Regions from separate parts of the Listeria tempestatis genome, predicted to be linked through region 3. Evidence: predicted binding sites of a transcription regulator. Region 3 holds the regulator's gene; each other region holds the start of a gene.

Region 1 (8,237 bases), on a different contig from region 3:
TCCATCGCATCACCATTTGAATAAGGGATTTTCGTAGCAAGCTTTTGCATAGTACTCGCTAAACCAGAAATTTCATCCAGCGTTTCGCCTTTTATTTTTAGTGCCATTAATACGGCAGAAATTTCAATCTCAGATAGATTTCCTTGTAGCATATTTGTTGCTAAATGACTCATTTCTAGTTCTGATAAATTTTCTTTTGCGTACAATTTTTCCAAAGCTACATCCATTTTTACCCCACCTTCCTTTTTGTCATTTCAACAAAATTCTTAATAATCTGTTTTCCGTATGGTGTTCCAATTGACTCAGGGTGAAATTGTAAGCCAAATACTGGTTTACCGTGCACTTTCATCGCCATCATTTCCTTATCATCCAAAGCCTCACCTAACGAGTAAAGTTTTTCACCCAAACTACTTTTTTGAACAATAAGCGAGTGATAACGCATGACTTCAAACGTTGCAGGTATTCCGCGGAATAGTTCTGACTCAGCACGTTCCATTTTTGAAATCTTTCCATGGCGAATTTCATTTGCTTGAACTACTCTTGCACCATACACCTCACCAATCGCCTGATGCCCTAAACAAATCCCTAAAATCGGTTTTTCATCTGCCAACTTACGAATAAGTGCTTCTAAATCACCAGCGGAAGACGGTTTTCCAGGTCCTGGAGATAAAACGATGCCACTTGCCGCCTCCGCTCGCTGAAATAAGTCCTTCGCATCATTTCGAATTACTTCAACCTCCGCAAACTCTTGAATAAATTGCGCCAAATTATACGTAAACGAGTCATAATTATCAACTAAAAGAATCATTTCCCCACCTCCAGTAGAGCTTTTGCCTTTTGTAACGTTTCATTGTATTCACTTTCTGGGTTAGAGTCATAAACAATACCTGCACCTGCTTGAACGTATACATGCGCCTCATGAATGACTGCCATTCGAATGGCTAGCGCAAAATCTGCATTACCTCGTTTTGTCACATAGCCAACCGCACCACCATACGGACCACGTTTCACATCCTCCCATTCATAAAGGCGCTGCATCGCGCGGATTTTTGGTGCGCCGCTTACAGTTCCAGCTGGTAAAACAGATTTGAGAGCATCAAAAGCATGAAGTTCTGGCAATAGTCGCCCTTCCACGATGGAAACAAGATGCATCACAAAACGATAATGTTCGATTGTTAAATAAAGGGGAACTGAAACCGAGCCAACTGCGCTCACTCGTCCAATATCATTTCTTCCTAGGTCAACTAACATACGGTGTTCTGCGAGTTCTTTCTCATCAGCTAGCAATTCGGTTTCGAGCATTTTATCTTCAGCTGCCGTCTGCCCTCTTTTTCTAGTGCCTGCAATTGGATTTGTCTGAACTAAATCACCATTTATGCTAACTAGGCTTTCTGGTGATGAACCAACGAGCTTCGTTTCCCCAAAATCAATGAAAAATAAATACGGAGAAGGGTTTAAAAGACGGAGTTTACGATAAAATGAGAAGGCATCGCCAGAAAACTCTGCCTCAAGCCGTTGTGATAAGACAACCTGAAAAAAGTCTCCCGCCTCAATAAATGCTTTCGCACGCTCAACTTTTTCTATAAAAGTGGCCTTCTCAAGCTTACTTTTAAAAGTAAGTGGTTCAAGCTTGGCCGGGTCAGCTTCTCCTTCTTTTGAGGTGAAAATTTCATGTTCCAAATCTACTAGCGCAGCCTGCAATTCTGCTTCCTCACGCTTCGAATAGGTATCATCCTCAACTAGCGTCAAGCGCTCAAATTTATGATCAAAAATGATATAAGAGTCGTATAAAAAAAAGTGCGCATCCGGAAGTTTTAAATCATCACATTTTGGCTCCCCAATATTTTCATAAAGTCGTACCATATCATAACCTACATAGCCAATTCCCCCCGCCTCAAATGGAAGTGACAATTGTTCCCTGCTCACACTTACAATTTGCTCATGCAATTTTTCAAGCGGATCTTCGGTAATGGTTTCGACACCGTCCTTAATGAATCGATTTCCGAAAATTTGAATTTCATGTACAGGGTTAAATGCGATAATCGAATACCTTCCCGCTTCCGCATCTTTTGCAGTTCCTTCTAATAAACTTTTGTTTTTCCCACTTAACCTTCTATAAATAAGTGGAATTGTTAACGTATCTGCTTCTACTGTTTTTTGCATCATCCGTCTCCCCTTTTCCAAAAATAAAAAGCCCCCTAAAGAACAATTTGTCCTTTAGAGGGCGAATGTATCGCGGTACCACCTCAAGTTTTAAGAATGATTTCTTAATCTCTTGTTTTTAACGGTAACAAACCGTCAATCCCTACTTTTAGTTCAAGATTGAACGCGCAAGGCCCATTCCTCTATTCTTCAAGACAAGCTTCCACCAACCGCTTGCTCTCTAAACTTTCCAAATAAAGTACTCTTCCTGCTTTATGCTTTTTCTTATAAAACGAAAAAGGTCTCCCGCCCGTGTCTAATTACTAGACAAGGACGGAAGACCCGTGGTGCCACCTTGATTAACTTAAAAATTTTAAGTTCACTTTATTCCATCTGCTTTAAGCTAAATGGTGCCTTGTATAACGATAAGGCTTAATCGCTAAATCCTACTTAGTTTCCCGTTCAGTTTAGAGCTAGAAAGTCCATTCACACTAATCGTTGTTACCGACTCACACCAAACGCCGGCTCTCTTCAAACAATTTTTTAGGCTACTTACTCTTTCATTCACGCTTTTATTTTAAGTTGTTCCTATCTTAACAAAATCAAATTTAAATTGCAAGTATATTTTTTAGTTCTAAAACAAAAGAACCATAAAAGATTCCTAAAATAAGCTATAAGACTTAATTTTAATATTTTGTGAATCTTTTCACGTGAAACTATTTACAAACTTTTTGTGCTGATGTATACTTACGGTGTAATCAAGTCATACCTTAAAAAAAGCTGGTAAAAGTCGACTGCCAATTTTTTTTAAACACACAGGGACATTTTAAGTCTTTGTTGGACGTTTTAAGTCCCTTATAATTTTAGGAGGTTGTAAAAATGGCGATTAAAGAAGAAGCTACTCGCGAAGTTTTAGAAGTTCAAAAAGTGATTGATAAATTAGCAAACAACGGTGCAGAAGCGCTAAAGGCATTTGAGAGTTATACTCAAGATCAGGTTGACTCCATTGTTCATGCAATGGCTCTAGCTGGACTTGACCAACATATGCCACTTGCCAAGATGGCTGTAGAAGAAACTGGTCGTGGTTTGTATGAAGATAAATGTATCAAAAATATTTTTGCCACTGAATATATTTGGAATAACATTAAAACTAATAAAACGGTAGGCATTATTAACGAAGATAAACAAACTGGTGTTATTGAAATTGCTGAACCTGTTGGTGTTGTTGCTGGTGTTACACCCGTAACGAACCCAACTTCGACTACACTATTTAAAGCGATTATCGCTATTAAAACGCGTAATCCAATTATCTTTGCTTTCCACCCAAGTGCTCAAAAGTGTTCCTCTGAAGCAGCACGCGTCGTATATGAAGCTGCCGTTAAAGCCGGGGCGCCTGAAAACTGTATTCAATGGGTTGAAAAGCCTTCTCTTGAAGCAACAAAACAATTAATGAATCACGATAAAGTTGCATTGGTTCTTGCTACAGGTGGAGCCGGAATGGTTAAATCCGCATACTCTACTGGTAAACCAGCTCTTGGCGTTGGACCTGGTAACGTTCCTGCTTATATTGACAAAACGGCGAAGATTAAGCGTGCTGTTAATGACATCATTCTTTCTAAATCATTTGACCAAGGTATGATTTGTGCATCTGAACAAGCTGTCATTGTTGACAAAGAAATAGCAAAAGAGGTTAAAGAAGAATTTACTGCAAATGACTGCTATTTTGTAAAAGGTGCTGAATTTAAGAAACTTGAAAGCTATGTTATCAATCCTGAAAAAGGTACATTAAATCCTGATGTTGTTGGTAAATCCCCTGCTTGGATTGCTGAACAAGCTGGCTTTAAAGTGCCTGAAACAACGAAAATTTTAATTGCTGAAATTAAAGGTGTTGGCGATAAATATCCGCTTTCACATGAAAAATTAAGCCCGGTGCTTGCGTTCATTGAAGCAAAAAATCAAACTGAAGCTTTTGATCGCGCGGAAGAAATGCTTGAATATGGTGGTTTAGGTCATTCTGCTGTTATTCATTCTACTGATAAGGAAGCACAAAAACAATTTGGTATTCGCATGAAAGCTTGTCGTATTATTGTCAATGCACCTTCTGCTCAAGGTGGTATTGGTGACATTTACAACGGCTTCATCCCTTCCCTAACACTTGGATGTGGTTCTTATGGTAAAAACTCTGTTTCGCAAAACGTTAGTGCGACAAATCTTTTAAATGTAAAGCGTATCGCAGATCGGAGAAATAATATGCAATGGTTTAAATTACCACCAAAAGTATTCTTTGAAAAATACTCCACACAATACTTGCAAAAAATGGAAGGTTTAAATCGTGTGTTTATCGTAACTGATCCTGGTATGGTTCAATTTAAATATGTTGATGTTGTAATCGATCACTTAAAACGTCGTTCAAATGATGTGGATTACCAAGTATTTGCTGACGTTGAACCAGATCCGTCTGATGTTACCGTTTATAAAGGTGCGGAACTTATGAAAGACTTTAAACCAGATTGCATTATCGCGCTTGGTGGTGGTTCAGCAATGGACGCGGCAAAAGGTATGTGGCTATTTTATGAACACCCAGAAGCTTCATTCTTTGGTTTAAAACAAAAATTCTTAGATATTCGCAAACGGACATTTAAATATCCTAAACTTGGTGAAAAAGCTAAATTTGTTGCTATTCCAACAACAAGTGGTACTGGTTCTGAAGTAACACCATTTGCTGTAATTACGGATAAAGAGAACAACATTAAATATCCACTAGCTGACTATGAACTTACACCTGATGTTGCGATTGTTGATGCGCAATATGTGACAACTGTCCCTGCTCACATTACTGCAGACACTGGTATGGACGTATTAACACACGCGATTGAGTCATATGTTTCTGTTATGGCAAGTGATTATACACGTGGCTTATCTATTCAAGCTATTGAATTAGTATTTGCTAACTTACGTGATTCAGTTCTTCGGGGCGATGAGGATGCGCGTGAAAAAATGCATAATGCCTCTGCCCTAGCTGGTATGGCCTTTGCTAATGCCTTCCTTGGAATTAATCATAGCTTAGCGCATAAAATTGGACCGGAATTCCACATTCCACATGGTCGTGCGAACGCTATTTTAATGCCACATGTTATCCGCTATAATGCGCTTAAACCTAGAAAACACGCTTTATTCCCTAAATATGAAAGCTTTACTGCTGATGAAGACTATGCTCGTATTGCTCGTATTCTTGGATTAAAAGCAAACACTGCTGCAGAAGGTGTTGCATCCCTTGTTGATGCTATTATTCAACTTGGTAAAGATATTGGAATCGATATGAGCCTTAAAGGGCAAAATGTTGATAAAAAACAATTTGATGCTGTTATCGATACTTTAGCGGACCGTGCATTTATGGATCAATGTACGACTGCAAATCCAAAACAACCGCTTGTAAGTGAATTGAAGCAAATTTATGTAGAAGCTTACAAAGGTGTTTAAAAATACTAGCTCCCACTTTTATATAAATGAGTTAGATGAGTGAAGTAGATTGTTTTTTCATGCCAGATATACAATCACTAAAAACAACCTGTTAGATAAGTATGCCAAGCTTATCTGACAGGTTGTTTTCATCTACTACTAAGGACTTAATAAATAACCAAACCACGGCTTCATGCACATGTAATAGATTTTGTTATAATTAATATATTCTGTGAAAAGGAAGTGGAAAAATGCCTGAAATCATTTTACAGCTTGAAAATGTTTCAAAAAAAATCGGCAAAAAAGAAATCATACATAATATCAGTTTTGAAATTGAAAAGGGAGAAGTTTTCGGACTACTGGGACCGAATGGTGCGGGAAAAACAACTATCATCCGTTCAATTGTAGGGTTAATCTCAAAGACAAATGGTCAAGTTTCTATTTGTGGTACCAATTTAGATGGCAATTTTAAAGAAGCCATTCAAAATATTGGAGCTATTATTGAAAATCCTGAATTCTACATGTATATGTCTGGCTGGAAAAACTTAAAACAGTTTGCACGTATGAGTCGAAAAAATATTTCTGATGAGCAAATGAATGCAATTGTAGATAAAGTAAAACTAAGTCATGCTATCCATAATAAAGTTCGAACTTATTCTCTAGGTATGCGTCAACGCCTCGGTGTCGCACAAGCGTTGATTCATCAACCTGCCCTACTCATTCTTGATGAACCTACGAATGGGCTTGATCCACAAGGTATGGCAGAGTTTCGTTCCCTTATTAAAGAACTTGCTGAAGGCGGAACATCCGTTTTAATTTCAAGTCACTTGCTCGCTGAAATTCAGCAAATTACAGATCGCTTTGCTATCATCGATAAAGGACATTTAACGCATATTGAAAAAATGACAGATTTAAACGCCGAAAAAAACTTAAAAGTCACGCTTGAAGTATCAGATGCTGCTAGCGCAAGACTTGTTTTAGATACGCTTGACCTTGAAATCATTCAGCAAGAAGAGCAGCATTTTGTACTAAATGTAACACGCGAAGTCCTTCCAGAAATCGCCCGCGCGCTTATTCGGGCAAATATAGATATTCTTGAATTATCTAAAGTCCACTTCTCTCTTGAAGATCGCTTCTTAGCACTTACAAACGGGGGTGAAAAATAATGCGTTTAGTTCAAAATGAATTTCAAAAACTAATTCTAAAAAAATCAAGTTGGATGATGCAAATCATTCTCGTTATCCTTGTTTTCTTGATGACCATGCTCATGCTTGCCACTTCTGATACAACTGGTAACGATGAAAAAACACAGCCTCAAGGAATCACAGCCTATTATAATGCTGATGGACAAAGAATTTCAGAAGAAGAGTACTTCAATACTCAAGATAATCAAAAAGACAGTTACTCTAGCGAAATCCTTTCTCCTAAAGAGTCTGTAGCAGCTTTAAAAGTAGCTAAAGAGAACGCTCCAAAAAAAGAACAAGCATCGATTCAAGAGCAAATTGATTATTATCAAGCTTATGCAGATGCTGGCAAGACACCAATCACAGCACTCGGGTCGATGACTGGACCAGAATTTTTTGCAAGTCTTGGTATTATGAACATGATTGCAGGCATTTTAGTCGCCGTAATAGCGAGTATGATTGTTGCCTCTGAATTTTCAGGCGGAACCATTAAATTACTATTAGCTCGGCCGTATTCACGTAGTCAAATTCTCGCCTCTAAACTGTTCGTTGTTATTCTTTACGCCGTAATTACAAGTATTGTACTATTTATTTCGGCCTTTCTATTCTCATTTATTTTACCTGGTGGCGAGTATTTAATGCCCGTATCTCCGGATTCTGGGACATTAAATGCGCTTCAAGCTGCGCTCATTTTGCTTGGCTCTAACTTCATTATGATGATTGTCTATGCAAGTATTGCCTTCTTATTTTCATCCGTTGTTCGCTCTCAAGCACTTGCAGTTGGCGTAAGTTTAGGTGTTTTATTTTCTGGCTCTATTCTTGCAGCATTCTTACCAATTGCCATCGAGAAATATGACTGGTTAAAATGGATTATTTTTAACCTGCTGAATTTAAACAGTGCTGTAGTTGGAAATCCAACACCTGGTGGACTTGATGTGTGGCAAATCATTGTCGGTCTTTCCATATATGTTCTCCTATTTTTATGGATAAGCTTTTACTTTTTCAAAAAGCGCGACGTAGCGCTTAGTTAAAACAAAAATGCCCCTATGCATGTGTATAGGGGCATTTTTAACTTATGAATCGCGATTTTTTTCATTTTGGTAAAAAGCACATGTCACGTTATGATCGTTAATCACACCGATTGCTTGTAAATATGAATAGATAATAACGGGACCGACAAATTTAAATCCTCGTTTTTTCATATCTTTACTAATTCGCTCAGAAAGCTCATCTTTTGCTGGCATTTCCTGATTCCAAGCAAGCTTGTGATCAATCACTTTACCATCTGTAAAATGCCACATATATTTAGAAAAAGAACCGAATTCAGCCTGCACTTTTTGAACAGCCTGTGCATTCGTTCTGACGGCTTGAACCTTCGCTCTATTCCGAATAATCTTAGCATTTTTTAGAATTCCAGCTAACTCTCCGTCCGTTAACTTGGCACAAGCGTCA
Region 2 (8,237 bases), on a different contig from region 3:
GGAAAGCTGGACCAACTTGTACTTTTGATTTTTCATCAACGCCGCCGTTAATTGCATAAAGCAATGTTTTTGCTAAGTTAGCACGAGCGCCGAAGAATTGCATTTGTTTACCAACACGCATTGCAGATACACAACAAGCAATGGCATAATCATCGCCCCATTTTGGACGCATAACATCGTCATTTTCGTATTGAATAGCAGATGTTTTAATAGACATTTTCGCACAGAATTTTTTAAATCCTGATGGAAGTTCAGTAGACCAAAGTACAGTTAAGTTTGGTTCTGGAGCTGGACCTAAGTTGTCTAATGTATGCAAGAAACGGAATGAATTTTTAGTTACAAGTGGAAGACCATCTTCACTAATCCCACCGATAGACTCAGTTACCCAAGTTGGGTCTCCAGAGAATAATTCATTGTAGTCTGGTGTACGCGCGAATTTAACAAGACGAAGTTTCATGATGAAGTGATCCACAATTTCTTGTGCTTCTTCTTCAGTTAAAACGCCATTGCGTAAATCACGTTCAACGTAGATGTCTAGGAATGTAGAAGTACGTCCTAAACTCATCGCCGCACCGTTTTGTTCTTTAATGGCAGCTAGATAGCCTAAATATAACCATTGGAACGCTTCTTGAGCTGTTTTTGCTGGCTTAGAAATATCAAAACCGTGTTTTTCCCCTAAAACTTTAAGTTCTTGAAGTGCACGAATTTGTTCGTTGATTTCTTCACGTAAGCGAATGATATCATCGCTCATCGTGCGAAGACCTGTGTTATTTAAATCTTGTTTCTTTTGGCTAATTAAGTAATCTACACCATAAAGCGCAACACGACGATAGTCACCGATGATACGACCACGGCCATATGCATCTGGTAAACCAGTAATAACACCAGATTTACGAGCAGCACGCATTTCAGCAGTGTAAGCATCAAATACACCTTGGTTATGCGTTTTGCGGTATTCAGTGAAGATATGGCTAATTTCTTCATCAACTTTAAAGCCATAAGATTCAGCAGCTACTTCTGCCATACGGATTCCACCAAATGGTTGTAATCCACGTTTAAATGGTTTGTCAGTTTGGAAACCAACAACTTTTTCTAAGTCTTTGTTTAAGTATCCAGGGTCATGAGAAGTAATAGTCGATACAATCTTTGTATCCATATCCAAAACGCCACCGTTTTCACGTTCTTGTTTTGTCAAATCCATTACTTGATCCCATAGTTTTGTTGTTGCATCAGTTGGTCCAACTAAAAAGCTGTCGTCCCCTTCATACAAGCGATAGTTTTTTAAAATGAAATCTCGAACATCTACTTCTTCTTGCCAGTTACCACCAGTAAATTCATACCATTGTTCAGTCATTATGGAAACCCTCCTGTTATTTTGCTCATTTTCGAGCGTTTGTTAGTGAGCAAAGTTAGTTATATTTATACTGTTATCATAACATAAAATAAAAAAAATGCTACAGTTTTGTGCATCTTTTTTCAAACTTTTTTATTACAATTTTGTTACAAAACGTCCGAATGGCTTTCTTATCCCTTGTTTTCAGCCTGTTTTTTATTTTGGTTGAAACAATTTATTTTTGAATGTTGATTGATTTCACTTTGCCTGTATCAGTTCAATACATCCTTTTTGTTATAGTACAGTTTTAGAAACCGCTTTCTGTTTCATATAATTGTTTTTCATGAAAACAACTCGACTAATGAAAATTAGTCGAGTTGTTCAGCCCACAATTCTTTATTTGAAGTTGTTACTGCTGCCGCACCAGCCTCTAATACGGTATCAATTTGAGATTTCCTTTCTATTAAGCCACCTGCAATAATTGGAATTTGAAGCTTTTTGCTTAAGTCCGCAATTTGTTCAGGTAAAATTCCTGGTAAAAGCTCAATCGCATCTGGTTCAACTTTTTCAACTAATTTCATGCCTTTTTGATATGCGCTTGAGTCAATCATGAATAGGCGCTGAATAGCAAGCACCTTATGTTGTTTGGCTTTTAAAATAACATTTCCACGTGTTGAAATGATGCCATCAGGACGGATTTGTTGGCAAATAAAATCAATGGCATAGTCATCGTTTTTTAGCCCATTAATTAAATCTGCGTGAAGCAAAACTTTTTTACCAGTAGATTTTGCAAAGTCGACAAGTGATTTTACCTGAGCCACATGTGTTTCAAGCATGACCATATATTGAACTGATTGCTTGGTAATTTTCTCAATATCACGTTGATGATGGGCAGCTGGAATAATTTTTTGTCCGCCAAATAGTTCCATCCCTTTTTCTCCTTACATAACCCGCTTAAACATTTTTTCAAGCTCATAGGTCGTATATTTAATAATAACCGGTCTGCCGTGTGGACAAGTAAATGGATCACTTGCCTCGCGTAATGTATCGAGAAGAGCTTCCATATCAGCAGTCGTTAAATAATGATTGGCCTTAATAGATTTTTTGCAACTCATCATAATGGCCGTATCTTCACGGAGTTTATGAATACTAATATTTGGCGCATGAAGAGCTTCGTCCACAATGGAGCGAAGTGTTTCCTCTTCTTCACCTTTAGGAAACCAAGTTGGGTGCGCTCGGATAATAAAACTATTTTGTCCGAATGATTCCAAAAAGACACCGACTTCTTTCAGACGCTCCGTTTCAGCGCTTAGACGAATATACTCATCATTCGAAAATTCTAGAACAATCGGGACGAGTAGTTCTTGTAATTCGCGTTCCACCTCACCAATTTTCTCACGGAAAAACTCATATTTAATACGTTCCTGCGCCGCATGTTGATCAATAATAAAAAGTCCCTCTTCGTTTTGTGCCAAAATATAGGTCGCGTGCATTTGCCCAATCGGGTACATTTTCGGGATACGCTCCTTCTTCTCTTCTACAACAGGTGTCGCGTCTGATACATACTCCTCAGGGGGTTCTTTTACAAGCGAATCCAAGTTTTCAAGCCTATCCTCTTCCTCAGGAATAAAGTCTGGAACATTTGGCTTTTCGAATAAAGTTGGTGATTCTTGACGTTTTGGTTCGCGTTCTGCTTCAAAGTCAATTTGCGTTTGTTCAGAAATTATCTTCTCGCGTTTTGACACGCTCCCGTCTGGAATAAGTTGGAGTTTATGAAAAGCCTCTTTGATGGCTGCCGTAATAAGCTGACCGAGCTCTTTTTCTTTACTAATACGAACTTCTAGTTTGGCAGGATGAACATTGACGTCAACGATAATGGGGTCCATTTCAATTTGCAAAACAATAATTGGAAAGCGCCCAATTGGTAGTAACGTATGGTAGCCTTCTTGAATAGCCTTGACAAGTGCGAAATTTTTAATGAATCGCCCATTAATAATCGTAGAAATATAATTGCGATTTGAGCGATTAACTTCAGGTAGCACCCCGTAACCGCTCACCTTAAAATCAAGTGATTCAGCAGAAATAGGGATTGTCTTTTTCGCAATTTGCACGCCGTAAATAGCCGCAATTACTTGGCGCAAATCATTGTTTCCGCTCGTACTTAATAATGATTTGCCGTTATGACTTAGTCGGAAACTAATTTCAGGATGAGAAAGTGCAAGGCGGTTAACAACATCTGTAATATTTCCAAGTTCTGTTGGCAAACTTTTTAAATATTTTAAGCGAGCTGGTGTGTTGTAAAAAAGGTTACTCACTTCAATTTGTGTCCCGCGTCTTGCAGCATCATGATGTTTTTCTTTTTCTTGGCCACCTTCGATAACAATTTTTGTTCCTGTTTCGCCTGTCGAAGTTGTCATTTCAACACGTGCTACAGAAGCGATACTTGGAAGAGCCTCACCTCTAAACCCGAGCGTATGCACGCGAAATAAATCATTTTCATTTTTAATTTTACTCGTCGCATGGCGCAAAAAAGCAGTTGAAACATCTTCTGGATCAATGCCAGCGCCGTTATCAATGACTGTCATTTTTGATAAACCAGCTTCTTCTATCAATATGTCAATGACCGAACTTCCTGCGTCAATCGCATTTTCCAAAAGTTCTTTAATGACAGATGCGGGTCGTTCGACTACTTCACCCGCCGCAATTTTATTTGACAAATCGTCTGTCAACTCAATAATTTTGGCCATAAAATCACAACCTTTTATAATTTGCTTTGTAATTCATACAATTTGTTCATCGCGTCCATTGGCGTCATTTGCATCAAATTTAATTTTTTGATTTCCTTTTCGACCGTACTACTTGCTATTTGTTCTTTTACAGGTGTCTCCAATTCAAACAGTGGTAGTTGCATATCATTTGTTACATCGTTTTTTTCGACCTCTTTTGGAGATGCAACCACTTGATTTCCTTCCGCTTCAAGCGTCGCCAGAATTTCAGAAGCACGCTTAATTAAAGAAGCCGGCAATTCCGCAAGCTCCGCTACATGGATTCCGTAACTTTTATCTGCTGGACCTTCATTAATCTTATGAAGAAAAACGACTTTTCCATTTTCCTCTACCGCACTAACATGAATATTGCGTAGTTTTGGTAATGCTTCATCTAAAACCGTCAGTTCATGATAGTGAGTTGAAAATAACGTTTTTGCATGGACTTCACTATGAATATACTCAATAATCGCCTGGGCTAGCGCCATACCATCATAAGTGGCTGTTCCGCGTCCAATTTCATCAAATAAGATTAGACTATTTGATGTTGCATGTACAATGGCGTTGCGTGCTTCAAGCATTTCCACCATGAAAGTACTCTGTCCAGCAATTAGATCGTCTGCTGCGCCAATACGTGTGAAAACTTGATCGAAAATAGGAAGTGTCGCGCGTTCTGCTGGGACAAAACAGCCAATTTGAGCACAGATTGCCGTTAGTGCAACTTGGCGCATATACGTACTCTTACCGGACATATTTGGTCCCGTAATAAGCAAAATTTCGCGATTTTTGTTCATTAGGCAATCATTTGCAACATAACTTTGTGCGCCCATGACTTTTTCAACTACCGGATGACGACCTTGAACAATTTCGAGCTTGCCGTCTGCGCTTAATTCTGGACGAATGAAATGATTTTTCTCGCTAATTTCGGCAAAGCTTTGCAAGCAATCAATTTCACTTACAGCTCTTGCAAGGGCTTGAAGACGTTCAATATAGTCTTTGACAGTTTCCCGAACTTCTGTAAACAATCGGTATTCAAGTTCAATACTTTTTTCTTCCGCATCAAGAATTAGTTTTTCTTTTTCTTTTAGTTCTGGAGTAATATAACGTTCAGCATTTGTCAACGTCTGCTTCCGCTCATAACGCCCTTCTTGTAATAAATGCGTATTAGCACGAGTCACTTCTATATAGTATCCAAATACTCGGTTGAAACCAACTTTAAGTGATTTAATACCTGTTAGTTCACGCTCTTTCCGTTCTAATTCTGCAATCCAAGTCTTCCCGTTTCGACTGGCATCACGGTATGTATCAAGTTCTGTGTTGTAGCCGTCACGAATAATGCCACCTTCTCGAATGGAGAGCGGCGGGGAATCAATAATCGCTTTTTCAAGTAAGCTAGTTAGCTCCTCGCAAGGGTCAAGCTTTTCGCCTAAACTATTTAAATGTTTAGCACCTTCCATACTTGCAAGTACGGCTTTAATTTTCGGAATTTGAAACATTGAATTACGAAGCTGAACTAAATCGCGAGCATTGACATTTCCATATGCCACTCGTCCAGATAAACGCTCTAAATCATAGACGTTTTTTAAGTTTTCGACAAGTTCAACGCGCTCAAAGAAATGTTTCATCAATTCTTCCACATCATTTTGTCGACCAAAAATCATGTCGTGGTCAATAAGCGGTCTGTCAATCCATTGTTTGAGTAAGCGTCCGCCCATTGCGGTTTTTGTATGATCAAGCAACCATAAAAGCGTTCCAACTCGCCCCTTGCCGCGGATGGATTCCGAAAGTTCCAAGTTACGTTTGGAATAATAGTCCATTTTCATAAAGTGACTCGTTTCATAATGGACAGCTTTTTGAAGGTGCCCTAAATCGCGTTTTTGAGTATCGGAAAGGTAGTGCAGTAATAAGGCAATCGCTTTTTTCTCCGAGAGTGCAGTGACACGGTCTATAAGTTTATTGGCTAGATCGCATTCTGTCTTTTCATGATTGGAAACAAGTATCCCCATTTGTTTTGTTAATTCTTCAGATAAAAGGAGCCCGTCGTCCTTACGAGCTACGAGTTCTTTTGCAGAAAGGGTTGTTAATTCGTTTAATAAACGGTCTTCGCGTGCTTCTAAAACGGTTGATTTGAGTTCTCCAGTTGATAAGTCACAGTAAGCAAAGCCGAATTCTTTATCTTCATATAAATAAAAAGCAGCGATATAGTTGTTTTCTTTCTCTTTTAGCCCTTTTTCGTCCATTACGGTTCCAGGAGAAATGAGTTGAACGACTTCTCGCTTTACCATGCCTTTTGTCGTTTTGGGGTCTTCTACTTGTTCACAAATCGCTACTTTATAACCTTTTTCAATCAATGTATCGATATAACCACTTGCTGAATGATAAGGTACACCACACATTGGGATTTTACCTTCTCCTCCGCCCTCGCGCCCAGTTAATGTAATTTCTAAAATTTGTGATGCTTTTAATGCATCTTCAAAAAACATTTCATAAAAATCACCTAGACGAAAGAAAAGGAAAGCGTCTTGGTAGTTCTCCTTAATACTTAAGTATTGTTGCATCATTGGTGTGTACGTTGTCATTTTCTACATCATCCCTTACTTCATCGCGTTTTTTTCATCTTTTTATTATACCATAAATTTTTTCTTGATTAAAAAATAAATAGACTGACGACAAAAAGTCATCAGTCTAAGTCTTTCTTTAACTCACTATAAATTGAATCCGTAATCGTTTGCAGCAAATCATTGGCGTCGTTTTGTGCGCGTCTAAATTCTCTTACAACAGGCAAATCGTCAATTTCTTTTTTTAACGCTTCAATTTGTGCTTCTGATTGCTTCATTGCCTCATATTTTCCGTAATGTTCGAGATTGACAGATTGCTTTTGCAACTGTTTAATTTCCGCAATTTTTGCTTGAACTTTTTGATTCGCATTAATTTGTTCTTCTGCTTTTTTATAAAATTCGATTTCTTCCGTATGCGCAAGTGCTTCTTTCAATTCTTCAGCTTTTTTCAAAATGTCTTCTTTTTTGTACGGCAAGCTAACACCCCTCTTTTATTCATAAAATGGATGATCATCGTTAATTAAAATACGTTCAATTTTAGATGCACGCCCTGTTTTTTCATCTAAAGTGATTAAACAAGCAGACAACACGCCGCGACCTTCTTTAGGCACTTCAAACCGAGTTGGCAGCTGTGTTTTAAAGCGACGTAGCACAGCCTCTTTATTCATCCCAAGAATGGCATCATATGGTCCAGTCATCCCGGCATCCGTTAAATAAGCAGTACCTTTTGGTAAAATTCGTTCATCGGCCGTTTGCACATGTGTATGTGTTCCGACAACAGCGGTGACGCGTCCATCTAAATGCCAGCCCATCGCTTCTTTTTCGCTCGTTGTTTCAGCATGAAAATCAACAAAGATAACATTTGTTTTTTTAGATGCTTCTTGAACAAGTGTATCAATCATTTCAAAAGGATCTTTCAAGTCTTGCCCCATAAACGTCCGTCCCTGTAGGTTAATTATCGTAACAAGAGTTTCATTTGCTTTCACATACACCATACCTGACCCAGGCGCACCTTCTGGGTAATTTGCTGGACGCGCTAAATATTTTGCATCATCAATAAATTCAAACACATCGCGATTATCAAACCCGTGATTTCCAAGGGTAACCGCATTTGCCCCTTGCTCTAAAAAAGTTTTATAAATTTTTTCCGTAATCCCACGACCAGATGCAGCATTCTCACCATTTAAAATGGTTACAGTAGGTTTATACTTTTGCTTTAGTTTGGGTAAATATTCGGAAATCATCTGGCGACCAATCGAACCAACACAATCACCTATAAATAAAATTTTCATTTTTTGTTTCTCCGTTCCATTAAAAATTTACTTAAAATGCTTTTTTCGACGTTCTAAAAGAGCAACATCCCGAAAAACACCATCCATCTTTCCTAAGTTTTTATGTATAGCAAGTGTTTCAAAGCCAAATTTGTGATGTAGCGCAATGCTCGCCTCGTTTTCTGGGAAAACAAGTGATATTAAAGTCCAAAAGCCCGCTTTTTCACTTTCTGTCATTAAGTTTTCCATAAGCAATTTGCCAACGCCCATTCCTTGTGCGGCATTTGCAATATAGATACTTATTTCAGCG
Region 3 (8,237 bases):
TTCCATTTTTTCCTCAATAAGAGCGAGCTTTCGTGTTTTTTGTCGTAATAATTTTTGTGCTTCCTTACTTTGCTGGTAAGCTGCCTTATTAGAAGGGTTTTCAGTTTGTAAGGGGAACTTGCCATTTTGAAGCTTTTCTTCCATTTCAAGACGTGCAATTTCCTTATTTTCCGCGAGTTTCTCCTGATAATAATCATAATCGCCCAAATAACGCGTTGCCCCGTTTGGACTAAGTTCAATGATATCTTGTGCGATGCGGTTAATAAAATAACGGTCATGCGAAACGAATAAAATGGTACCCTCAAAATCAATCAGCGCCGCCTCTAAAACTTCCTTACTTTCAATATCCAAATGGTTGGTCGGCTCATCTAAAATAAGCACGTTCGCCCCAAGTAGCGTTAGCTTAGAAAGCGCAAGACGGGCTTTCTCACCGCCACTAAGCGTATCTACAATTTTTAACACATCATCTTCTGTAAAAAGAAAATTTCCAAGTGTCGTGCGGACAGCCTTTTCATCTAGTTCCGGATATTCATCCCAAAGTTCTTGTAAAATCGTTTTTTTGGAAGAAAGCTTAGCTTGCTCTTGGTCGTAATACCCGATTTTAACGCCAGCGCCAAAGCGAAAATCGCCCTTCAAAACAGGGATTTCACGAATGAGTGATTTTAAAAGGGTGGACTTGCCAATACCGTTTGGCCCAACTAGTGCAATACTGTCACCGCGCTTCATTTCAAACCGAACATTTTGCGCCACCAATTGCTCTTTCGAATAACCAATGGCCACATCTTCAACAAATAAAATATCGTTTCCAGGGATGCGGTCAAATTGAAATCCAAAATGGGCCGCTTTTTCATTTCCTTCTGGCCGATTTAAGCGGTCCATTTTCTCCAGTTTTTTCCGCCGGCTTTGCGCCCGTTTAGTGGTTGACGCACGGACGATATTACGAGCAACAAAGTCTTCCAATTTAGCTATTTCCGTCTGTTGTTTCTCGAATTCCTTCCAATCTTTTTCAAGCTGCTCCTCCTTTAAAACAAGAAAACGACTGTAATTTCCAACATAATGCGTGATTTTTGTGCGGGAAATTTCATAAACTTGGTTCACAACCCGGTCCAAAAAGTAGCGGTCGTGCGAAACGATGAGAAGCGCGCCTGCATAATTTTGCAAATACCCTTCGAGCCACGAAAGCGTTGCAATATCAAGGTGGTTCGTTGGTTCATCTAAAATTAAAAGATCTTGTTTGGATAAAAGTAGTTTTGCAAGTGCAAGTCTCGTTTTCTGGCCACCACTTAATGCCGCGACTAATTTCTCATAATCTTCTTCGAAAAAATGGAGCCCATGAAGCACGGAACGAATTTCGGCTTCATACGTGTAACCACCCCGTTCTTTGAAAAGGTGTTGCAGCTCATCGTAACTATCTAAAGCTTGCTTTGTAGCCAGAGCATCTGCATACATGTCGCCATCTGCCATCTTTAATTCCATCTCGCGTAGCTCGCGTTCCATGTTACGTAAATCTTCAAAAACGGTTAGCATTTCATTCCAAATCGTTTTGCTGGATTCAAGTCCCGTATTTTGTGCTAAATAGCCAATTCGCACATTTTTCGGTTTTGAAATTTGCCCCGCATCATAGCCAGTTTGCCCCGCAATGATTTTTAGAAGCGTAGATTTCCCCGCCCCGTTTCTGCCGACAAGAGCAATACGGTCATTCGTTTTAATTTCTAATTTTATATTTTCTAAAATTGTTTCAGCACCAAAGTACTTGGCAATTTGTTGTACTTGTAAAAGAATCATATTTTTCTCTCCCATCCTTTTCTAGTTTATCTTAAAGACGTGTCTGTTGCAATCACACATTTAGTCTTGTGAAATCATTAGCATTAATTGTGATTTTACGTTACAATGTAAGTAGAGGAATAAAATAAAAGCTGGTAAAATAAAGGTTTTCTAAATATGTGAGCAAAAAGTTTGTGCATTTTATGTGAAATGTTTATAGTATATAAGCAAGCATGTGAACGAGAGAACAGTTAGAATGCTTGAAAACGAACTATATTTTATCAGGAAGAAGGGACTAATTGGCATGATGGATGAAACGACAAAAATTCCACAGGCGACAGCAAAACGCTTACCGCTATATCATCGCTATTTGAAATACTTACATGAATCAGGAAAAGAGCGCGTATCTTCAGCAGAGTTAAGTGAAGCTGTAAAAGTGGATTCTGCAACAATTCGCCGCGATTTCTCATATTTTGGCGCACTCGGTAAAAAAGGATATGGCTATAACGTATCTTACATTCTAGACTTTTTTGGAAAAACACTCAGCCAAGATAAAGAAACTAACGTTGCCATAATTGGAGTAGGGAATCTTGGAACCGCGCTACTTCATTATAACTTTATGAAAAACAATAATATTCGAGTATGTGCCGCATTTGATGTGGATCCTGCAAAAGTAGGTAGCGTTCAACAAGATATTCCGATTTATCATTTAAATGATATGGAAGAAATTTTAAAAGAAAATAATGTTGAAGTAGTTATTTTAACCGTACCATCTGATGAAGCACAAACAACAGTGGACAAACTTATCGAAGCAGACGTGAAGGGCATTTTAAACTTTACACCAGCACGAATTAGTGTGCCTAAACAAGTACGTGTCCACCACATTGATTTAACGACTGAACTACAAACGCTTATCTACTTCTTAGAAAACTATCCATCTAAAAACTAAAATAATGGAATAGCTGACCTTATTAGCTTAAATAAAAATGGTCTTCAAATTAAAGTAAAACAAAATATTTTACGCAAAACCAAACTGATGGCAAATGATGCGACTTTCGATAAAGCCAAATACCAAAGCGGAGGCTTTTACGATGAAGATTACCAACTGTCATCAGTTTGGCTAGCACTTAAATGTGCTTGTTTTCGATAAGAGGTGAAAAGAATGAAACGACTGAAAAAATTAAATTGGACGCAGTGGGTCGCCCTTTTTATTTTTGTATCCATGGGAATCTCGATGATTGTAACAATTTTTGAAATTTTTACGGCCCCAACAGTACAGCCAGCAGATGGTCCGAAAGTGACGCTCCGAAGCGATTATATTTTCTTATTAGTAGAAATTATTTTAGGAATTATCATTTTAGCATTGCCATCGATTGTTTCTAGACGCTTTAAATTTGAAATTCCAGGACTTGTTTACCTTATGTTTATCGTTTTTCTATATGCATCGATTTATCTTGGGACCATTCAACAATTCTACTCGAACGTTCCACATTGGGATAAAATCTTACACACATTCAGTGGCGCAATGCTAGGTGCGATAGGATTTTCCTTTGTTAGCTTGCTAAATGCGAATGATAAAGTCGTTGTGAATATGAAACCTGGTTTTGTTGCAATATTTTCCTTCTGCTTTGCAGTAACGCTTGGCGCTTTTTGGGAAGTTTATGAATATACGTTTGACGCTATTTTAGGATTAAACATGCAGCGTTTTGAACTCTCTAACGGAACGCCACTCGTTGGGCGGGCTGCTCTCGAAGACACCATGACAGACGTGATTGTAGATATTATTGGTGCATTAGTAATCGCCATTATCGGATACTTAGCACTAAAAAAAGGTCGTCCGTGGATGAAACAATTCGAATTTAAACGAACAAAATAAACCTTTATAAAACGTTGAAGTCGGTTAATAACTGTACCTCAACGTTTTTTATTGAAAATGGGATTTTCCCTAATAGACATTTTGTGTAGCCTCAATTTATAGTGAGAGGACAGGTTTTAAAGAGCGGAGTGTTAAAATGAGAACTGGAATTTTATATGTTTCACATGGAAGTCGTGTAGCGCATAATAATGAAAAGGTATCCCGATTTACATCTGAAATATATCCTCTTTTGGGAAATGAAATCCCGCAACAAACAGCTTTTTTAGAAGGCGATGAGCAAACCATTAAATGGGGAATCAATGATTTAGCCAAAAAAGGTGTTGAAAAAATTATCGTCATTCCATTACTGCTTTTTACAGCTACTCATGTGAATGAAGATATTCCGCGTGCCTTAGCGGAATCCACAAAAGAAAGACCATTCCTTACATTTAAAATAGTATCGCCGTTAGCTGAAATGCCAGGCATTGAAAATATCTTAGTCCGGAGAATTTGTATGCATGTACATACGAAAATGACAACACTTTATTTCATTGCCCATGGCTCAGCGAAGTATCCTGAAATTCCTGCCAAATTACATGCAATTTGTCAAAAAGTAGAAGCACAACTAGGCATTAAAACAAAATCCGCTTTCTTATATGGTGAAAAGCCGTATATGGAAATTTTACAGCAAGAAAAAGGTGAGTTGCTCATATATCCTTTTTTCCTTTTAGATGGATTACTCGTTTCTAAAATCGAAATAGCTGTGCATGAAAAATTTCCAGAGGCGACTATTCTACCTTCGCTTAATTTAGATGATGACTTGAAAGATCTTATCATAACTGAAATTAGGAAGGAGCTTTAAAAATGGGCTATATCGTTAATCTGTCACTTACAAATAAAAGAATCGTTGTCATCGGTGGAGGAAGAATCGCAAAACGAAAAGTAGAAGGATTGTTAAAAGAAGAACCCAATTGCCGCATTCATGTCGTAGCACCAGAAATTCGAAGTGATTTTCCAAAAGCTCCCAACCTTACTTTTGCTAAAAAGATCTATGAAAAAGAAGATTTGCTTGAGGCCCACCTCATTTTCGCTTGCACAAATGATGCCACCATCAATCAAACCATTGGTCGCGAAAAATCAATTTTCCAGTGGATAAATGATGTGAGCGACAAAACAGAAAGCGATTTTAAAAATGTCGCCCTAGCCAAGTATCAAAATTTCCAAATTGGAATCGCAAGCCGAGACGGCAACCCAAACGCCAGCTTACAATTTAAAAAATCCTTAGAGGAAAAGTTTAGGTAAATCCCTAATTCTTTCCCTCTTTTTTTAATGCTATCCTAAAAGGTGATAATATGTATCATATTATGTTCATAACATCACAAATTAGGAGTGGACGGCATGGAAAAGGAAAAATTAGTTTTAATTGGCAATGGCATGGCGGGTGTTAGATGTATAGAAGAAATTTTAGAACGCGACCAAAATCGATATGACATCACGATAATTGGAGCAGAAAAATATCCTAATTACAATCGAATCATGCTATCCAATATTTTGCAAAAAAAGATGACAGTGGACGAAACGATTACAAACCCACTTGAATGGTATACGGAAAATAATATCGAGCTACTAAATGATAATCGGGCAATCCGCCTAGACTCAGAAGCGCAAATGATTGAACTGGCTGACGGTAAAACGGTGAGCTATGACAAATGTATTTTGGCAACAGGCTCACGCCCGTTTATTTTACCAATCGAAGGAGCCGACTTAGAAGGTGTTGTCGCATTTCGGACAATCGAGGACACCGAAAAAATTTTAGATTATGCGAATCGATATAAAAAGGCGGCTGTTATTGGCGGTGGACTTCTCGGATTAGAAGCTGCAAAAGGCCTAGTCGATCAAGGAATGGATGTTACAGTAGTGCATTTAGAAAACTGGCTAATGGAAATGCAACTAAATGAAGCAGCTGGACAACTATTAAAAATGGATTTAGAAAAACAAGGACTAAAATTCCAAATGGCAACAAAAACGGAAAAAATTCTTGGAACAAAGCATGTTAGTGGATTAGCTTTTTCTGACGGGACAACTTTAGATACCGATCTGGTTGTCATGTCAATTGGCATAAGACCAGAAAAAGCACTTGCCGAGGCAGCTGGGATTGCTACTAATCGTGGCATTCTTGTTAATGATTATTTAGAAACGAGCGTTTCCAATATTTATGCACTTGGAGAATGTGTGGAGCATCAAGGAACTTGCTATGGCTTAGTAGCCCCTTTATACGAACAAGGAAAGGTATTAGCCGATTATTTAACTGGGAAAGAAACCGAAGGCTATAAAGGAAGTATGACGCACACCGCGTTAAAAGTATCTGGCTGTGATTTGTTTTCAGCAGGACTCATAAAAACGGATGATGAAATAAAAGCGATTGAAGCACATGATGAGTGGAACAATAGTTACAAGAAAGTATTTATTAAAAATGGTCGTGTGGTGGGGACAATTTTATACGGAGATACGGCAGATGAAAATCGCTTTTTAAAAATGATTACGCAAAAATTAGATATTAGTGATTTAGGCCCCGTGTCACTACTTACATCGCCAAATGATGACACAAGTGATGATGTCTCAACTTGGGAAGATAGCGAAACCGTTTGTGGCTGTAATGGTGTTACGAAAGGTACTATTTTAGAAGCCATAAGCACACATCATTTAACATCTGTTTCTGAAGTGACTAAAATGACTAAAGCAGGCGGGTCATGTGGGAAATGTAAAGATAAAGTGCATGATTTACTTGGGATTGCGCTTGGCGGCGAAGTAGTTCAGGCGGCTACTGGCATTTGTGGTTGTACAAACCTATCGCGTGATGAAATTGTGCTGCAAATTCATAAAAGAGGTTTGAAGTCCAGTTCAGAAGTTTACCGGGAACTTAGTTTTAAACAAAAAGAAGGGTGTTCAAAATGTCGCCCAGCCATTAATTTTTATTTGAATGTTGCTTTTCCAGGTGAGCATGAAGATGAAAAAGCATCGCGCTACGTCAATGAACGGCTATATGCCAATATTCAAAATGACGGAACTTACTCAGTTATACCGAGAATGCGCGGCGGTAAAACAAGTCCGGAGCAACTGCTTTTAATTGCTAAAACGGCAGAAAAATATAATGTTCCGCTTGTAAAAGTAACTGGGAGCCAGCGTATTGGTATGTACGGCGTGAAAAAAGAAGACTTGCCTAAAATTTGGGAAGAACTCGATATGAAATCCGCTGAAGCATACGCGAAAGCAGTTCGCTCTGTGAAAACCTGTGTTGGAAAAAATTTCTGTCGTTTTGGTACGCAAGATTCGATGGGGTTGGGCATTAAGCTTGAAGAAAGATATGAATTTATCGACACCCCGCATAAGTTTAAAATGGGTGTTTCAGCTTGTCCGCGAAGCTGCGTAGAAAGTGGCGTCAAAGATTTTGGGGTCATTGGTGTTGAAAATGGCTTCCAAATTTATATTGGAGGAAACGGCGGAACAACGGTTGAAGAAGGCAAATTGCTAACGATTGTAGAGACCGAAGAAGAAGTTATCGAAATTTGTGGTGCGATGATTCAGTATTACCGAGAAACTGGTATTTATGCGGAACGAACGTCTCCTTGGATGCAGCGGCTTGGTTTTGAACACGTTCAAAGTGTGTTGTTAGATAAAGAAAAACGTGCGTTACTTTTAGATGCGCTAAATGAAGCTGGAAAGCGTGATGAGCCTTGGAAGGCAGTTCGTGAGGACGAAGTGTTACAGAAAAAACTTTATACAGTTGGGAGTACAGAAGAATGAGCACAAAACAAAGATTTTTAGTGGGCAATATTCAAGATTTACCAAAGCAAATGGGTTATGAATTTTTGGCAGGCGATGAAAAAATTGCGATTTTCAGACTAAGCAATGACAAAGTGAAAGCGATTCGAAACGTTTGTCCGCATAAAAATGGGCCTTTAGCGGAAGGAACTGTTTCTGGTGACTTCGTTTTTTGTCCACTACACGACTATAAAATCTCTTTAGAGGACGGTTTGGTTCAGGAACCAGATGAGGGTTGTGTTGCGACTTATGAAGTAGACGTTTTAGATGATCTCGTCTATGTACTGGTGTAGTTATGGGAAAAGTTTATTTAGTTGGGGCAGGACCTGGTGACCCAGAACTTTTGACAATGAAAGCAATGCGTCTGTTAAAAACAGCAGATGTTGTTATTTATGATCGCCTCGTTAATCCCATTTTTTTACAATTGACGAAAAGGTCTGCAAAGCTTATTTATTGTGGTAAAAAGCCCTATCATCATGCAATGAAACAAGAAAAAATCAATGCGGCATTAGTGAAATATGGTCATACAAATGGGCAGATAGTTCGTTTGAAAGGCGGGGATCCGAGTATATTTGGCCGGGTGAAAGAGGAAATGGATTGTTTAGAAAAAGCAGGATTGCCATATGAAATTGTACCAGGAATCACAGCCGCATCAGGCGCTGCAGCGTATGCAGGGATTTCACTTACCGACCGGGATGATAGTCGTCATGTGACGTTTTCAACCGCACATTGTAAGGGGGATGAATTCATAAGCGCACAACTAGCTGCGTTTACGGAACACGGAACGGCATGTTTT

What was found. The regulator Rex, encoded in region 3, represses fermentation and respiration genes when NADH is low (regulators of the CRP and FNR family bind a similar motif). The targets are predictions, from matches to a motif close to TTGTGAAATATTTCACAA.
Region 1: the regulator Rex is predicted to act here: its motif matches at 2,837-2,854, upstream of adhE (bifunctional acetaldehyde-CoA/alcohol dehydrogenase).
Region 2: the regulator Rex is predicted to act here: its motif matches at 1,463-1,480, upstream of pflB (formate C-acetyltransferase).

What each region holds. Positions count from the first base shown of each region.
Region 1 covers NZ_CAUYTK010000001.1:457,328-465,564, forward strand. Annotated here, with positions in the region: gene trpD (anthranilate phosphoribosyltransferase) at 1-227, opposite strand, end outside; gene R8923_RS02425 (anthranilate synthase component II) at 230-808, opposite strand; gene trpE (anthranilate synthase component I) at 805-2,163, opposite strand; T-box leader at 2,218-2,427, opposite strand; T-box leader at 2,469-2,718, opposite strand; gene adhE (bifunctional acetaldehyde-CoA/alcohol dehydrogenase) at 3,022-5,622, shown strand; gene R8923_RS02440 (ABC transporter ATP-binding protein) at 5,853-6,767, shown strand; gene R8923_RS02445 (ABC transporter permease subunit) at 6,764-7,816, shown strand; gene R8923_RS02450 (DNA-3-methyladenine glycosylase I) at 7,859-8,237, opposite strand, start outside.
Region 2 covers NZ_CAUYTK010000001.1:346,614-354,850, forward strand. Annotated here, with positions in the region: gene pflB (formate C-acetyltransferase) at 1-1,354, opposite strand, end outside; gene R8923_RS01905 (glycerol-3-phosphate responsive antiterminator) at 1,702-2,262, opposite strand; gene mutL (DNA mismatch repair endonuclease MutL) at 2,275-4,080, opposite strand; gene mutS (DNA mismatch repair protein MutS) at 4,095-6,677, opposite strand; gene R8923_RS01920 (YlbF/YmcA family competence regulator) at 6,779-7,132, opposite strand; gene R8923_RS01925 (TIGR00282 family metallophosphoesterase) at 7,148-7,948, opposite strand; gene R8923_RS01930 (GNAT family N-acetyltransferase) at 7,976-8,237, opposite strand, start outside.
Region 3 covers NZ_CAUYTK010000004.1:27,899-36,135, reverse strand. Annotated here, with positions in the region: gene R8923_RS06790 (ABC-F family ATP-binding cassette domain-containing protein) at 1-1,785, opposite strand, end outside; gene R8923_RS06785 (redox-sensing transcriptional repressor Rex) at 2,069-2,713, shown strand; gene R8923_RS06780 (DUF2238 domain-containing protein) at 2,936-3,640, shown strand; gene R8923_RS06775 (sirohydrochlorin chelatase) at 3,777-4,481, shown strand; gene R8923_RS06770 (precorrin-2 dehydrogenase/sirohydrochlorin ferrochelatase family protein) at 4,484-4,921, shown strand; gene nirB (nitrite reductase large subunit NirB) at 5,018-7,423, shown strand; gene nirD (nitrite reductase small subunit NirD) at 7,420-7,734, shown strand; gene cobA (uroporphyrinogen-III C-methyltransferase) at 7,737-8,237, shown strand, end outside.